4 regions of the Pseudomonas triticicola genome follow, and region 1 is predicted to be linked to each of the others. Evidence: predicted binding sites of a transcription regulator. Region 1 holds the regulator's gene; each other region holds the start of a gene.

Region 1 (4,106 bases):
ATTTTCAGATCGGCCAGATCGGCGATCGGGCCGAGCAGGGCGGTTTCATCGTGAATCGCCTCGGCCAGTGAGCGATTGGCGTTGCTCAGCGGGTGACGTCGCCGGGTCTCGGAAAAACGCTTGAGCAGAGTTTCCTCGTCGGCGTCCAGATACAGCACATCGCACTTGATGTGTTTGGCACGGACGTCTTCGAGCAATTCGGGAAAGCGTGACAGATGGCTGGGCAGGTTGCGCGCATCAATCGACACGGCGACCAGCGGCTGCGCCAGCTCCGTGTGAATCAGCGCACGCTCGGCCAGTTCCGGCAGCAAACCGGCCGGCAAATTGTCGATGCAGTAGTAGCCGTTGTCCTCAAGGACATTCAGGGCGGTACTTTTACCCGAGCCCGAACGGCCACTGACAATGATCAAACGCATGATTAGTGCCCGTTCTGCTCGTCCAGTACAACCTGGTACAAGGCTTCGTTGCTCGCGGCGCTGCGCAGTTTTTCACGAACTTCCTTGCGGTCGAGCATGCTGGCGATCTGGCGCAGCAACTCCAGATGCGCATCGGTCGCGGCTTCCGGGACCAGCAGCACGAACAGCAGGTCTACCGGAGCGCCGTCGATGGCGTCGAAATCGATCGGGGCTTCGAGGTGCAGCAGGGCGCTGATCGGCGCCGTGCAGCTCTTGAGGCGGCAGTGGGGAATGGCGATGCCGTTACCAAAACCGGTGGAACCGAGTTTTTCACGGGCGATCAGCGCCTCGAAGACATCCTGCATCGCCAGATCCGGCACTTCGCGGTGGATCAGGTTGGCAATCTGTTCGAGGGCTTTTTTCTTGCTGCCGCCCGGCGCGTTCACTTGGGAACGGCCGGGGGTCAGGATGGTTTCAAGTCGGATCATGGGATAGGGGTGTTAACGACCGGTCGCGCCCTGGAGGAGGCTCTGGGTCTTTTCCTTATGCTTTTTGAGTTGGCGATCCAGCTTGTCGGTGAGTGAGTCGATCGCAGCGTACATGTCGGTATCTTCTGCGTTGGCGACCACTTCGCTGCCGGGGATATGCAAGGTGGCTTCGATCTTCTGCTTCAGCTTTTCGACGCACATCGTGACTTGCACGTTGGTGATCTTGTCGAAATGTCGCTCCAGTCGCTGGAGTTTTTCCTCGATGTAGGAACGCAGAGGTTGGGTCACTTCCAGTTGGTGTCCACTGATGTTGACTTGCATACAGCTTCTCCTTCGTTGCCAGTGCATAAAGCGGCAGGCCGAAAAGCCTGCCACTGGAACGCTGTAACGTGGCTTACATCAACCGCTTGCGTTCGCTCGAAGGCGCGATTCCGAGGGATTCGCGGTACTTGGCGACGGTGCGGCGAGCCACCTGAATGCCTTGTGCCTCCAGTAAACCAGCGATCTTGCTGTCACTCAACGGCTTTTTCTGATTTTCCGCAGCGACCAGTTTTTTGATGATCGCGCGGATCGCCGTGGACGAGCATTCGCCGCCTTCGGAGGTACTGACGTGGCTGGAGAAAAAGTATTTCAGCTCATAAATACCGCGCGGGGTATGCATGAATTTTTGTGTGGTCACTCGGGAAATCGTCGATTCGTGCATGCCCACCGCTTCGGCGATGTCATGCAATACCAACGGCTTCATCGCTTCGTCGCCGTATTCGAGGAAGCCGCGCTGATGTTCGACGATCTGCGTGGCCACTTTCATCAGGGTTTCGTTGCGGCTCTGCAAGCTCTTGATGAACCAGCGGGCTTCCTGCAACTGGTTGCGCATGAAAGTGTTGTCGGCGCTGGTGTCGGCACGTTTCACAAAACCGGCGTACTGGGCGTTGACACGCAGGCGTGGCACCGACTCCTGGTTCAGCTCGACCAGCCAGCGCTCGTTGTCCTTGCGCACGATCACATCGGGAATGACGTACTCGGCTTCGGTCGACTCGATCTGCGAGCCTGGACGCGGATTGAGACTCTGCACCAGTTCGATGACCTGGCGCAGTTCGTCTTCCTTGAGCTTCATGCGGCGCATCAACTGGCTGTAATCGCGGCTGCCGAGCAGGTCGATGTAATCGGCGACCAGCCGTTTGGCCTCGGTCAGCCACTGCGTCTTCGCGGGCAGCTGGCGCAATTGCAGCTGCAGGCATTCGCTGAGGTTGCGGGCGCCGATCCCGGCGGGCTCGAATTGCTGGATGCGATGCAGGACGGCTTCGATCTCGTCGAGCTCGATGTCCAGTTCAGGATCGAACGCTTCAAGAATTTCTTCGAGTGTTTCGTCCAGATAGCCCTGATTGTTGATGCAGTCGATCAGGGTCACGGCGATCAGGCGATCGGTGTCGGACATCGGCGCCAGGTTCAGTTGCCAGAGCAGATGACTTTGCAGGCTCTCGCCGGCGGACGTGCGGGTGGTGAAATCCCACTCATCGTCATCGCTGCTGGGCAGGCTGCTGGCGCTGGTCTGGTAGACGTCTTCCCAGGCGGTATCCACTGGCAGTTCGTTGGGGATGCGCTCGTTCCATTCGCCATCCTCGAGGTTATCCACCGTCGGGGCGGTTTCCTGGTAGGAGGGTTCCTGGATTTCGGCGGGCTTCTGTTCGGCGTTGTCGGCCAGAGGATCGGCGTTGTCGAAGTCGTCGCCTTCTTCCTGGCGCTCGAGCATCGGATTGGATTCCAGAGCCTCCTGGATCTCCTGTTGCAGGTCCAGGGTCGACAATTGGAGCAGGCGGATGGCCTGTTGCAGCTGCGGTGTCATCGTCAGCTGCTGGCCCATTCTCAAGACTAGCGATGGTTTCATGGCAGGGGCTTAACACCTTATTCGCCGGCGCTTTGCGCCATCCACTACAGGGCGCCGAAGCGCCAAACTTAAGCAAATTATATGCCTGAAACTGAAGTGTTTGCCTAGAGCGCTGTAACAATTAAAGCGGATAAATGCGCCTTGAATCGATACAGCGCTGTCGCGCTTACAGGCGGAACTCGTGACCCAGATACACTTCCTTGACCAGATCGTTGGCCAGGATGGTCTCGGCATCGCCTTCAGCGATCAGTTGACCGTCGTTGACGATGTAAGCGGTTTCGCAGATATCCAGGGTTTCACGGACGTTGTGGTCGGTGATCAGCACACCGATGCCCTTGGCCTTGAGGTGATGGATGATCTGCTTGATGTCGCCGACCGAGATCGGGTCGACACCGGCGAACGGTTCGTCGAGCAAGATGAATTTCGGCGCAGTGGCCAGGGCACGAGCGATTTCCACCCGGCGGCGCTCACCACCGGACAGGCTCATGCCGAGGTTGTCGCGGATGTGGCTGATGTGAAACTCCTGCAGCAGGCTTTCCAGCTCCTTGCGACGACCGGCCTTGTCGAGCTCCGGGCGAGTCTCGAGGATCGCCATGATGTTGTCGGCGACCGACAGTTTGCGGAAGATCGACGCTTCTTGCGGCAGATAGCCGATACCAGCCTTGGCGCGGCCGTGCATCGGCTGGTGGCTGACGTCCAGATCATCGATCAGCACACGGCCCTGATCTGCCTGCACCAGGCCAACGATCATGTAGAAGCACGTAGTCTTGCCGGCGCCGTTCGGGCCGAGCAAGCCGACGATCTGCCCGCTGTCGATCGACAGGCTGACGTCACGCACGACCTGGCGGCTTTTATAGGCCTTGGCCAGGTGCTGAGCTTTCAGAGTTGCCATTACTGGGATTTCTCTTCGGTTTTCTTCTTCGGCTGGATCACCATGTCGATGCGCGGACGCGATTCGGTGACCTTGCTGCCCGTGGCGCGACCGGCGCTGGCCAGTTTCTTCACGGTGTCGTAGACGATTTTTTCGCCCTGGGTGACGTTGTTATCCTTGTCGATAACCTTGGCCTTGTCGATCAGCACCACCCGGTTCTGCTGGGCGTGGTATTGAATCGTCACGCCGTAGCCCTTGACCGGGTTGGCGTCGCCTTGGGTCTGCAACTGCTCGAAGTAAGCCAGGTTGCCCACCGAGGTCACCACGTCGATGTCGCCATTGGGCGCGCGCGTCATGGTCACGGTGTTGCCTTTAACGATCATCGAGCCCTGGGTAATGATCACGTCACCTTTATAGGTGGCGATGCCATTCTTGTCGTCCAGTTGGGCGTCGTCGGCCTGAATGCG
Region 2 (4,106 bases), 1.0 Mb from region 1:
GTGATCCGTTGGAAAGAGCATTTTTGCGCGGATATCAATATGGCGTTGGTGGCAAATCCCGTGAGCTTTGCCCATTTACTCTACCGTCGGTACGTCAAGCCTGGATCAACGGCTGGCGAGAAGGACGCGGCGACAACTGGGACGGTATGACCGGCACTGCGGGAATCCACAGACTCAACGAACTTCACGCCGTCGGCTGACACAGGGCATTTATTCCGACACGACAATCTGAATTTGCAATGAATTAACCACGCACGTCCTTCCCGGACGGCGGGCTACGGCCCAGGGGCTCCTTCGAGGAGCCCTTTTTATTGCCTGAAAACAGGGTTAACAGAGATCCATGTGGCGAGGGGATTTATCCCCGCTCGGCTGCGCAGCAGTCGCGAAGTCCGAACTTCAATTTACCCGGCATATCAATGTGCAAGGTTTGGGGCTGCTGGGCAGCCCAGCGGGGATAAATCCCCTCGCCACAAAGGCTCCGACAAGCCTCGGCAATCCTCAGCGCAACGCAGCGATCGCATCCACCGATTCACGAATCAGCGCCGGGCCTTTGTAGATGAAGCCCGAATAGATCTGCACCAGGCTTGCACCGGCAGTGATTTTCTCTGCCGCGTGCTTGCCCTCGGTAATGCCGCCAGCGGCAATGATCGGCAAACGCCCGGCCAATTCGCCCGCCAGCACTTTCACGGTATGGGTGCTCTTCTCACGCACCGGCGCACCCGACAGACCGCCCGCCTCGTCGCCATGCTCCATGCCTTCAACACCGACACGGCTCAAAGTCGTATTGGTGGCGATGACCGCGTCCATGCCGGTTTCGATCAACGCCTGGGCAACCTGCGCAGTTTCTTCGTCGGTCATGTCCGGCGCGATCTTGATCGCCAGCGGCACATGCTTGCCGTGACGCAGGGCCAGTTCGGCGCGACGGGTGGCCAGATCAGCGAGCAATTGCTTGAGCGAGTCACCGAACTGCAGGCTGCGCAGGCCCGGGGTGTTTGGCGAGCTGACGTTGACGGTGACGTAGCTGGCGTGGGCGTAAACCTTGTCCAGGCAGATCAGGTAATCGTCGACCGCACGCTCGACCGGGGTATCGAAGTTCTTGCCGATGTTGATGCCCAGCACGCCTTGGTATTTTGCCGCAGCGACCCGCGCCAGCAGGTTATCCACACCGAGGTTGTTGAAGCCCATGCGGTTGATGATCGCCTCGGCTTCCGGCAGGCGGAAGATCCGTGGTTTCGGGTTACCCGGCTGCGGACGCGGGGTCACGGTGCCGATTTCGACAAAACCGAAACCCAGTTGCGCAAAGCCGTCGATGGCCGCGCCGTTCTTGTCCAGACCTGCCGCCAGCCCCACCGGGTTCGGGAACTCCAGCCCCATGACGGTCACCGGCATTTTCGCCGGCGCCTTGCACAGCAAGCCGTTGAGGCCCAAACGTCCACCCGCGCCGATCAGATCCAGCGACAGATCGTGGGAGGTTTCCGGAGAAAGTTTGAACAACAGCTGACGGGCCAGGGTGTACATGGGCGGCAATGACTCGGGCGGCGAAAAGAGGCGGCGATTATAGCCGGGCATCGTCCCCCGGCGCGAGGCGCCTGCGCGAATCAGGCGACTGGCATATGCCTTGCACCACCCCGCTCATCAGTCTGCCGACCAATGACGGCGCGCAGGCCAGGACAATGGCGTCGTCCCCGGGTTTTGCCTGCGCAGAATCCGCGACGACGTTTTTTTTGAGGTAGCGTATGAACGAAACGTCCTTGGGGCCTCTGGCCTGGGTCAATGGCAGCGATGCGCCGGAAAAGAGCGCGATCAATCTCGGCTTCATGGCGCTGAGCGACTGCGCCTCGGTGGTGGTCGCCGCCACTCAGGGCTTCGCCCAGCCCTACGGCCTGACCCTGAACCTCAAGCGTCAGGCATCATGGGCCAACCTGCGCGACAAACTGGTCAGCGGCGAACTGGATGCCGCGCACAGCCTGTACGGGCTGATTTATGCGGTGCACCTGGGCATCGGCGGCGTCGCCCCGACCGACATGGCGGTGCTGATGGGCCTGAACCAGAATGGCCAGAGCCTGAACCTGTCCCATGGTTTGCAACAGGCTGGCGTGAACAGTCCTGAAGCGCTCGATCGGCATGTGCACCAAAGCCGCGCAAAACTGACCTTCGCCCAGACCTTTCCCACCGGCACCCATGCGATGTGGCTTTATTACTGGCTGGCGAGCCAGGGCATTCATCCATTGCAGGACGTCGACAGCGTGGTGGTGCCGCCGCCGCAAATGGTTGCGCACCTGCAAGCCGGGCGCATCGACGGCTTTTGCGTCGGCGAACCGTGGGCGGCCAGCGCCGTGCAGCAGGATCTTGGCTTCACCCTGGCGACCAGCCAGAGCATCTGGCCCGACCACCCGGAAAAAGTCCTCGGCTGCACCCGGGAATTCGTCGAGCAATACCCAAACACCGCGCGGGCGCTGGTCATGGCCATTCTTGAGGCCAGTCGCTTCATCGAAGAAAGCCCGGAAAACCGCCGCAGTACCGCGCAATTGCTCAGCGCCACCGAATACCTCGACACCCCCGCCGCGTGCATCGAGCCGCGTTTTATGGGTGACTACGCCGATGGCCTCGGCAATCGCTGGCAGGATCCGCATGCGCTGCGTTTTCATGGCGATGGCGAGGTCAATCTGCCCTACCTTTCCGACGGCATGTGGTTCATGACCCAGTTCCGTCGCTGGGGTCTGTTGCGCGAGGATCCGGATTATCTGGCCGTCGCCCGCCAGGTTCAGCGTCTGGATCTGTATCGCGAGGCAGCGAGCGCTGTCGGTATTGCGGCTTCGCACGCCGACCTGCGCAGCAGCCAGTTGCTCGACGGCAAGGTCTGGGACGGCAGCGATCCGGCGGGCTATGCGCGCAGTTTCAAACTGCATGCCCTGAACGACGCCGCCCCCCTTCTCGCCCAGCGCTGACAGGAGACCGCGAACATGTTGCGCATTCTGCTGATCAACGACACCGCGAAAAAAGTCGGACGCCTCAAAGCGGCGCTGACCGAGGCCGGCTTCGAGGTAATCGACGAGTCCGGCCTGACCATCGACCTGCCGGCGCGCGTCGAAACGGTGCGCCCGGACGTGATCCTGATCGATACCGAGTCACCGAGCCGCGATGTCATGGAGCAAGTGGTACTGGTCAGCCGCGACCAGCCCCGGCCGATCGTGATGTTTACCGACGAACATGACCCGGGGGTGATGCGTCAGGCGATCAGGTCCGGGGTCAGTGCCTACATCGTCGAAGGCATTCACGCACAACGGTTGCAGCCGATTCTCGATGTGGCGATGGCGCGCTTCGAGAGTGACCAGGCTTTGCGCGCGCAATTGCAGGCCCGTGACCAGCAACTGGCCGAGCGCAAGCGCATTGAACTGGCCAAGGGTTTATTGATGAAGATGAAGGATTGCAACGAGGAAGAGGCCTATACGCTGATGCGCCGCCAGGCCATGAGCCGCCAGCAGAAGCTGATTCAGGTGGCGGAGCAGATCATTGCCATGAGTGAGTTGCTGGGCTGAAATCTTCGCTGCAAATCAAGAGTCCCCTCACCCTAGCCCTCTCCCGGGGGGAGAGGGGACCGATCGGGGGATGCTCTCGAAGTACGCCAACCAGTGATTTCTGCAGTGAATCCATAATCGACTCGGTCGTTCAGGTCGATGTTTGACGTCAGACACCTCAAGTCAGTCCCCTCTCCCTCAGGGAGAGGGTTAGGGTGAGGGGCTTTTGCTTTTCAGCTGTTGGCACAAATCTCGCTATGTAAACCGCACAGGTAACCAACGGCGGTTGCCCCACCTACGACAAAGACGTCGCTCACCCCGTTCGCCCCCCCGGCGAATCAGGTAGCGGCGTTTTTGCGTTTTGGCCCCACAGAGCGGGGCCGGTGGTGCGGCCGTGAGGCGCTCCACCTGCTGTGCATGACTCCTTTCGAGACTCTTTTCAGCCGAGGTGCGCGATGAATTCAAGCTTCTGGAAATCCGGCCATACCCCGACCCTGTTCGCGGCCTTCCTGTATTTCGACCTGAGCTTCATGGTCTGGTACCTGCTCGGCCCGCTGGCGGTGCAGATTGCCGCCGACCTGCACCTGA
Region 3 (4,106 bases), 790 kb from region 1:
CTCAAGAAACAGGGTTTTTTTGACTCCGAACGGATCCGCTTCGACTTTGCCGGGGACAGTCACCACTACGTCGACAGGTTGCCCCGTGTTAGTCGCGGTATAGGTCGCGATAACGTCGTAGCCCACGACGAAACGGTTATCGGTGGTCAGGACGACCAGCAGCAGCGGATTACCCGCGAGTTTTTCCAGATCGATGATGCTCGCGTCATCACCGGGATAGTCTTCCGGGCGTTCCAGCAGGATCGGCATCGGCAGACGAGTGCCATCCAGATCCTCATCCACCGTCTGCAACGGCGACCACGGCGCAACAGTATCCGGGCCGTTGCCGATCTGGTCGGTGACGGTGTAGGAAAAATGCAGTTTTTTATCCAGCCGTTTCGCCTTGTCGAGAAACACGCGAGTGACGGTGAAGCAAATGGTGATGGGGTGTTCGTCACCGGGATTCGGCGGTTGCGGCGCCTGATTCGGATTGACCTTGGGCTTGGGTTCCAGCAGTTCGCCGTTGCACTTGAGGGTGATGACGTCATAAGCCCTGCAATACGGGTAGGCCACGCACACTTCGGCGCTGACGAAGTCCGGGCCGACGCCGTTCTTGATCACGTCCGGCAATAGCAACTTGAGTTCGGAGTGGCCACCCGGGTCGGTCAGGCGATCCTTCAGCCCGGGGCGGATGCGGTTGTAGAGGATTTCCAGCGGTGGTGTGAAAGTGCCGATATTGCTGCTGCCGCGCCTAACGGTGTAGTACAGCTTGTTGACCAGGTCCGGATGCAGTCGGCCCTTGGGAATGCGTAACGTGGTGCGCACGTTCGGATCGACAATTGTTTCGCTGTCCAGCGCAGCTGACTCCCCCTCAAGCCAAAGCTCCATGACATCGCCGGGATCCATGGTGCCCGCCAACGGTGGATCGACGAGGACAACGGCGCCTTCTCCGTCGGTGACCAGATCATAGGCCACCAAAGGCACGCCAATATGTGCGCCTACCACAGGCGTGGTCTGGCCGTTGATCATCGGCGGGCTCAGGACGAGGACGGTATTGTCCGGTGGGATTGAGGTGATCATGAAGTAGGCTCCTGCGCGAGGGAACGTGCAGGGGGTATCAGAGCGCATAATTGAAAGTTGCGCACCTGTCAGATCTGACAGGTGAAGACATGTCTCCGACGAATGGTCATTGGGTGAATAAAAAAACTGCCGTCCCGGTTGCTTCGGAACGGCGGTTTTTTGGGGGGAAGATATTGCCTGTAAGTCAGCTTTCGCGAGCAGGCTCGCTCCCACTGGGATAATGGGTCAGGAGGCGCTAGTGCGGCAATTCCAGATTATCCAGCACCCGATTCACCGCCAATTCTCCGAGCATGATCAGTTGTGCGATGCCCATCAATGTTCGGCGTTGCGATGGCTTGACCAGTCCGGCGAATTCCTGGGCGATGGTTTTGGCCGAGGCGAGGGTTTCGCAGGCGTTGGCCAGCAGGTCTTCGTTTTTGGTGTCGGCGGTGACGGCGTACATGGCGCGGGGGCTGAAGGGTGGCGGGGTGGAGCCGGGTGGGCAGAGGTAGTGGTCGAGGGCGCGATCGGCGGCTTGATGAAGTTTTTTCGAATCGAGGGATTCGTAGGGGGAGGTGGGGTCGGATTCGGGCGGGTTGGGTGTTGGTTTGATCATGGTGAAGCTCCTTTGAAGTGGAGCCGCTACAACCTGTCGCTAAACAGGAAGGGTGGCGGCTGTACGCGGGTTAGCGAACCGGTCAAAGGCACCCGGCAGACCCGAAGGTCTCCCGCATACAGCCACCATGACGAAATCGCGAACATACAGATCCGCAACGAAGCCTGGAACGCTGATGCACCTTTGACATGAGTTCGAGTCGCTAAACCCGATCGCTGATTCGTCAGCGACCGGACAACAATAGAACCCGACCCCAAAGCGCACAAGCCGGCGGATTCTGGCTTGGCTGTAGGCAATGGCGCAAGGATTTGTAGCCTTGAGACCGTGTCTGCAGGTGTCTTTTAAACAGCTTCGTTTAAATCGAAAAAATGCGCCGCATTCGATGGCCTCTTCGCGAGCAGGCTCGCTCCCACAGGGGCCGTATTCCAAATGTCCGATTGGGAATGCATTTCAAACTGTGGGAGCGAGCCTGCTCGCGAAGGGGCCAGCCCAATCAGCCGACAATCACAAGCAAAACCGCTCTATTTCATTCCCCGGCAAAAGTTGGAAAGCTTCTTGCAATAGCCGCCCTGCGCCCGTTCGGGGCGTCAAAAGTTTGCTTTAAAGGAACGGGGAAAACCGGTGGATCGCACTCAGTTATTCAATACAGCACGCACCAACGTTGCCGATCTCAGTCGAGGCAATTTGGGCGTGCCGTTGTTGCTGCTGGTCATGCTGGCGATGATGATGTTGCCGGTACCGCCGTTCCTGCTCGACGTCTTCTTTACCTTCAACATTGCCCTGTCCATCGTCGTCCTGCTGGTCTGCGTGTATGCGCTGCGGCCGCTGGATTTCGCCGTGTTCCCGACCATTCTGCTGGTCGCAACGTTGCTGCGCCTGGCTTTGAACGTGGCCTCGACGCGGGTGGTGATGCTCCACGGTCAGGACGGCCACGCCGCCGCCGGTAAGGTGATTCAGGCCTTCGGTGAGGTGGTGATCGGCGGTAACTACGTGGTCGGTATCGTGGTTTTCGCGATCCTCATGATCATCAACTTCGTCGTGGTAACCAAAGGTGCCGGGCGAATTTCCGAGGTGAGCGCGCGTTTCACCCTCGATGCGATGCCCGGCAAACAAATGGCGATCGACGCCGACCTCAACGCCGGCCTGATCGACCAGAATCAAGCCAAGTCGCGCCGTCAGGAAGTCGCCCAGGAGGCGGAGTTCTACGGTTCGATGGACGGTGCCAGCAAGTTCGTCCGTGGTGACGCGATCGCCGGCCTGCTGATTCTGTTCATCAACCTCATCGGCGGTATGGCGGTCGGTATCTTCCAGCACGGCATGAGCTTCGGCGATGCGGGCAAGGTTTACGCCTTGCTGACCATCGGTGACGGTTTAGTGGCGCAATTGCCATCACTGTTGTTATCTACAGCAGCGGCGATCATGGTGACCCGTGCTTCCGGCTCGGAAGACATGGGCAAGCAGATCAACCGGCAGATGTTCGCCTCGCCGAAAGCGCTGGCCGTGGCCGCTGGTTTGATGGCGGTGATGGGCCTGGTGCCCGGCATGCCGCACTTCTCGTTCCTGAGCATGGCCGCGCTGGCCGCAGGCGGCGCATACCTGTTCTGGAAAAAGCAGAACGTTGCCAAGGTCGTGGCGCTGGAAGAGGTCAAGCGTCAGCAGGAACTGCTGCCGTCGCCGGCCCGCGCCATGGAAACCAAGGAGCTGGGCTGGGACGACGTGACGCCGATCGACATGATCGGCCTCGAAGTCGGCTATCGCCTGATCCCGTTGGTGGACCGCAATCAGGGTGGGCAATTGCTCGCGCGGATCAAGGGCGTGCGCAAGAAGCTCTCGCAGGATCTGGGCTTCCTGATGCCGACCGTGCACATCCGCGACAACCTCGATCTGGCGCCGAGCGCTTACCGCCTGACGCTGATGGGCGTGATTCTCGCCGAGGCCGAGATCTACCCGGATCGCGAACTGGCGATCAACCCGGGCCAGGTGTACGGCTCGCTCAACGGGATCAACGCCAAAGATCCGGCTTTCGGCCTCGAGGCGGTGTGGATCGAAATCAGCCAGCGTGCCCAGGCGCAATCGCTCGGCTATACCGTGGTTGACGCCAGCACCGTGGTCGCCACGCACTTGAACCAGATTCTGTACAAGCACTCCAGTGAGCTGATCGGCCACGAGGAAGTGCAGCAACTCATGCAATTGCTGGCCAAGAGCTCGCCGAAACTGGCTGAAGAGCTGGTGCCGGGCGTGGTTTCGCTGTCGCAGTTGCTCAAGGTTCTGCAAGCGCTGCTCGCCGAGCACGTGCCGGTGCGCGACATTCGCAGCATCGCCGAGGCGATCGCGAACAACGCCGCGAAGAGTCAAGATACCGCCGCGCTGGTCGCCGCTGTGCGGGTCGGCGTATCGCGCGCCATCGTCCAAAGCATTGTAGGCACTGAGTCCGAGCTGCCTGTAATCACAT
Region 4 (4,106 bases), 1.2 Mb from region 1:
CGACCGACTCTTCTTCCTCGGTTACGCGCAGACCCATGACGGCGTCCAGCACCTTGAGGATGATGAAGGTGACGATCGCGGTGTAGATCACCGTGAAGCCGACGCCTTTGATCTGGATCCAGACCTGCGCGCCAATGTCAGTCACGGTGCCGAAGCCACCCAGTGCCGGTGCGGCAAACACACCGGTGAGGATCGCGCCGAGGATACCGCCGATGCCGTGCACGCCGAAGGCATCCAGGGAGTCGTCATAGCCGAGTTTGCGTTTCAGGGTGGTGGCGCAGAAGAAGCACACCACGCCTGCGGCCAGACCGATCACCAGTGCACCCATCGGGCCCACGGTGCCAGCGGCCGGAGTGATCGCGACCAGACCGGCGACCACACCCGAAGCGATGCCCAGTGCGCTTGGCTTGCCGTGGGTGACCCACTCGGCAAACATCCAGCCCAGTGCCGCAGCGGCCGTGGCGATCTGGGTAACCAGCATGGCCATACCGGCAGTGCCGTTGGCAGCGGCAGCGGAACCGGCGTTGAAGCCGAACCAGCCGACCCACAGCATCGCCGCGCCCATCAGCGTGTAGCCGAGGTTGTGCGGAGCCATTGGTGTGGTCGGGAAGCCTTTGCGCTTGCCCAGTACCAGGCACGCGACCAGACCGGCGATACCGGCGTTGATGTGCACCACGGTGCCGCCAGCGAAGTCGAGCACGCCCCAGTCCCACATCAGGCCGCCGTTACCGGACCAGACCATGTGCGCGATCGGTGCATAAACCAGAGTGAACCAGATGCCCATGAAGATCAGCATCGCGGAGAACTTCATGCGCTCGGCGAACGCACCGACGATCAGCGCCGGGGTGATGATCGCGAAGGTCATCTGGAAGGTGATGAACACCGCCTCAGGGAACAGCGCCGCCGGACCGGTGATGCTCGAAGGCGTGACACCGGCGAGGAACGCCTTGCCCATGCCGCCGAAGAACGAATTGAAGTTGACGACGCCCTGCTCCATGCCGGTGGTGTCGAACGCAATGCTGTAGCCATAAATGACCCACAGGATGCTGATCAGACCGGTAATGGCGAAGCACTGCATCAGCACGGAAAGAATGTTTTTCGAGCGAACCATACCGCCGTAGAACAGCGCCAGCCCGGGGATGGTCATGAACAGCACGAGCGCTGTCGAGGTGAGCATCCAGGCGGTGTCGCCGGAATTGAGGACTGGCGCTGCCACTTCGTCTGCCGCCATGGCGATGCCGGGCATTACGATGGACAACAGGGCGCCTAGCCCTGCGAATTTACGCAGAGTCATATTGTTTTCTCCTGGGGCGTTGGGTTTGTGGCGGCGCTTAGATCGCGTCGGTATCGGTTTCGCCGGTACGGATGCGGATCGCCTGTTCCAGATTGACCACGAAGATCTTGCCGTCACCGATCTTGCCGGTGTTGGCCGCTTTGGTTATCGCCTCGATAACCCGATCCAGATCCTTGTCGTCGATGGCCACGTCGATTTTCACCTTGGGCAGAAAATCGACCACATATTCCGCGCCGCGATACAGCTCGGTGTGACCCTTCTGCCGGCCGAAGCCTTTGACTTCAGTAACGGTAATGCCCTGCACGCCGATTTCGGACAGCGACTCGCGCACGTCGTCCAACTTGAACGGCTTGATGATGGCAGTGACTAGCTTCATGAAACTCTCTCCCGAATTGGTGGACTTGCCCCAGGAAAACAAACCCGTCTCAAGTCTAAGCGCAGTGCCTGGCTTTGTAACGCATCGTTGACGCCAGCTAACCGCATCAGACGAAACTCCCCGCTTCGTCTGCCGCACTGCATTCGTCACAGCGACTGCATCAGTGCATGGGTCGAGGGTGACTAAGCAGAAACCTTGCCAGCTCGGCAAAAACCCTGCATTTCAATCTCTTGGCCCCTGTTGCACGCGCTCGGGCAGAAAAGCTTTTGCCGATACGCACAACAACGGTGCGCCACCGTCCGTCCCCCTGCGCGAAAAGCGTGCATCCGTGCAACGGGATTGACTATAGACACTGCGTGATACACTGCCGGCCATTGTTTCCAGGACATTCCCCATGCTCGCGCCCAAAGACTTCCTCGACGCCCTGAGCGGCACCGCCTCCCGCCTGTTCAGCGGCGACACGCCACTGCCGAAAGCCGAAATCGAAAGCCAGTTCAAAATGCTGCTGCAAAGTGCCTTCAGCAAACTCGATCTGGTCAGCCGGGAAGAGTTTGATAGTCAGATGGTGGTGTTGGCTCGCACGCGCGCCCGCCTCGAAAGCCTCGAAGCCAAAGTCGCCGAGATGGAAGCGAAGCTGACACCGCCCGCTGAATAATTCGCGTCCCCTGTAGGAGCTGCCGAAGGCTGCGATTTTTTGATCTATAGCCCTTCGACCATCCCGGCAACGTCCTACAACCTTAAATAACCGCCGTCCGATTGCGCCAAAAAGCCCAGGTTTCTAAGCTCATCTGATGCTGAATGTTCAGCAGCGGGTTTGGCGACCCGGGCAGGGCCATGGTGGAAAAGGGCTTCGCGGATGCTGCAATCGCTATAAGCCCGCATGCCGGAGCTGGGCCCTGCGCAAATCGTAAGTCGATTGGAGATTCATCCAGAACTCAGGCGTAGTGTTGAGATGAGTGGCAAGGCTGATTGCCAGATCGGCGCAGATCCTGAGCTGGCATTTCACAAGCTTTTCGATCTCACTTTCGGGCCAGTTCGTGGGCATGGCCAGATCCATGACAGTCATGCCCAACGGCTCCATGAACTCCTTATTCAGAACCTCGCCCGGATGAATCGGGCGCATACCATTGCGGTTCATTTTTCGCCTCCAGAGGCTGCGTTGAGTGACCAAACTGGAGCATCCGACTCCGCGATACCAGACCGTTGAAACCTTTCGCCGGCGTCCTACATCTATTAGGGCATAGTCCTACAAACATCAGCATCTTCGCCCAGTTACGCAGCCCTTACGCATGTCATTACATTGGCAAACGAAATACGCCCATCAAGATGGAGGTATCTGAAGGATAAGAAGAGGAAGGAAAAGCTATTTCAGATTGTTGATTTGCACCTCGAAGCACTCCGTTTGGCTGGAAATATGTCAGCCAACCAACGGCGATTTATTGAAGTTGCTGTTACATGTGGGCCAGCGCTTGAGCCAAGCGGCGCGCTGGCCGGTAGAAGCCCAATAAGATCGAATCAAGCATCCCGGCACGTGAGGTGTTTATGAAGCAGAAGAAACAGAAAACCCAACCGGCACGGGTTTCCAAACCAGGTACCGGGGCACTCGGTTTGCCGGACAGAGTTTCAGCCAGCCAGCGGCATTTTCTGAAAGTAGCCGCGACCTATGGCAAGGAAATGGAGCCCGATGGTTGGCTCGCCGGTGGTGGAACCTGAGTACCGCAAAAATGACCGCCTGACAGGCGGTTTTTTTATGCCTGAGGATTAGTGCCTTCAGCAACATCCAGTGAAAGTTCGCCCTTAAAACTGTCCGACCAACGCTCTCTCCCCAGACTACCCTTCAAAAACCCGCAGGAAGCGGCTCCCCGATTCAGCTCAAGGAACGACCATGTCCCTCTCCATTGTCCACAGTCGCGCCCAGATTGGCGTGGAAGCCCCCGCTGTCACCGTCGAAGTCCATCTGGCCAACGGTCTGCCGTCGCTGACCATGGTCGGCCTGCCCGAGGCGGCGGTGAAGGAGAGCAAGGACCGGGTGCGCAGTGCGATCATCAATTCCGGGCTGCAATTTCCGGCGCGGCGGATCACCTTGAATCTGGCGCCGGCAGACCTGCCCAAGGATGGCGGGCGCTTCGATCTGGCAATTGCCTTGGGGATTTTGTCGGCCAGCGTGCAGGTGCCGTGTCTGACGCTGGACGAGGTGGAATGTCTGGGTGAGTTGGCATTGTCCGGTGCCGTGCGACCAGTGCGTGGCGTGCTGCCGGCGGCACTGGCGGCGCGCAAGGCCGGGCGGGCGTTGGTGGTGCCTCGAGCGAATGCCGAGGAGGCGTGTCTGGCGTCGGGGTTGAAGGTGTTTGCGGTCGATCATTTGCTGGAAGCGGTGGCGCATTTCAATGGGCATACGCCGGTGGAGCCTTACGTTTCCGACGGTTTGATGCACGC

The links. The regulator sigma-54, encoded in region 1, starts transcription at its own class of promoters, with help from an activator protein. The targets are predictions, from matches to a motif close to ANTGGCATNNANNTTGCTNT.
Positions count from the first base shown of each region.
Region 2: a site for sigma-54 is predicted at 1,606-1,625, ahead of KVG85_RS11305 (CmpA/NrtA family ABC transporter substrate-binding protein). Genes of this name have one in related genera too.
Region 3: a site for sigma-54 is predicted at 2,197-2,216, ahead of flhA (flagellar biosynthesis protein FlhA). Genes of this name have one in related genera too.
Region 4: a site for sigma-54 is predicted at 1,854-1,873, ahead of glnK (P-II family nitrogen regulator). Genes of this name have one in related genera too.

Region 1 is NZ_JAHSTX010000001.1:3,600,190-3,604,295, reverse strand. Features, by position in the region: gene rapZ (RNase adapter RapZ) at 1-416, opposite strand, end outside; gene ptsN (PTS IIA-like nitrogen regulatory protein PtsN) at 419-883, opposite strand; gene hpf (ribosome hibernation-promoting factor, HPF/YfiA family) at 896-1,204, opposite strand; gene KVG85_RS16100 (RNA polymerase factor sigma-54) at 1,278-2,768, opposite strand; gene lptB (LPS export ABC transporter ATP-binding protein) at 2,935-3,660, opposite strand; gene lptA (lipopolysaccharide transport periplasmic protein LptA) at 3,660-4,106, opposite strand, start outside.
Region 2 is NZ_JAHSTX010000001.1:2,555,078-2,559,183, forward strand. Features, by position in the region: gene rmf (ribosome modulation factor) at 1-200, shown strand, start outside; gene KVG85_RS11300 (quinone-dependent dihydroorotate dehydrogenase) at 499-1,518, opposite strand; gene KVG85_RS11305 (CmpA/NrtA family ABC transporter substrate-binding protein) at 1,737-2,948, shown strand; gene KVG85_RS11310 (ANTAR domain-containing response regulator) at 2,964-3,539, shown strand; gene KVG85_RS11315 (nitrate/nitrite transporter) at 3,974-4,106, shown strand, end outside.
Region 3 is NZ_JAHSTX010000001.1:2,806,583-2,810,688, reverse strand. Features, by position in the region: gene KVG85_RS12480 (hypothetical protein) at 1-1,059, opposite strand, end outside; gene KVG85_RS12475 (DUF6124 family protein) at 1,295-1,654, opposite strand; gene flhA (flagellar biosynthesis protein FlhA) at 2,276-4,106, shown strand, end outside.
Region 4 is NZ_JAHSTX010000001.1:4,837,897-4,842,002, reverse strand. Features, by position in the region: gene KVG85_RS21320 (ammonium transporter) at 1-1,294, opposite strand, end outside; gene glnK (P-II family nitrogen regulator) at 1,332-1,670, opposite strand; gene KVG85_RS21310 (accessory factor UbiK family protein) at 2,065-2,325, shown strand; gene KVG85_RS21305 (HigA family addiction module antitoxin) at 2,539-2,808, opposite strand; gene KVG85_RS21300 (hypothetical protein) at 3,213-3,383, shown strand; gene KVG85_RS21295 (YifB family Mg chelatase-like AAA ATPase) at 3,556-4,106, shown strand, end outside.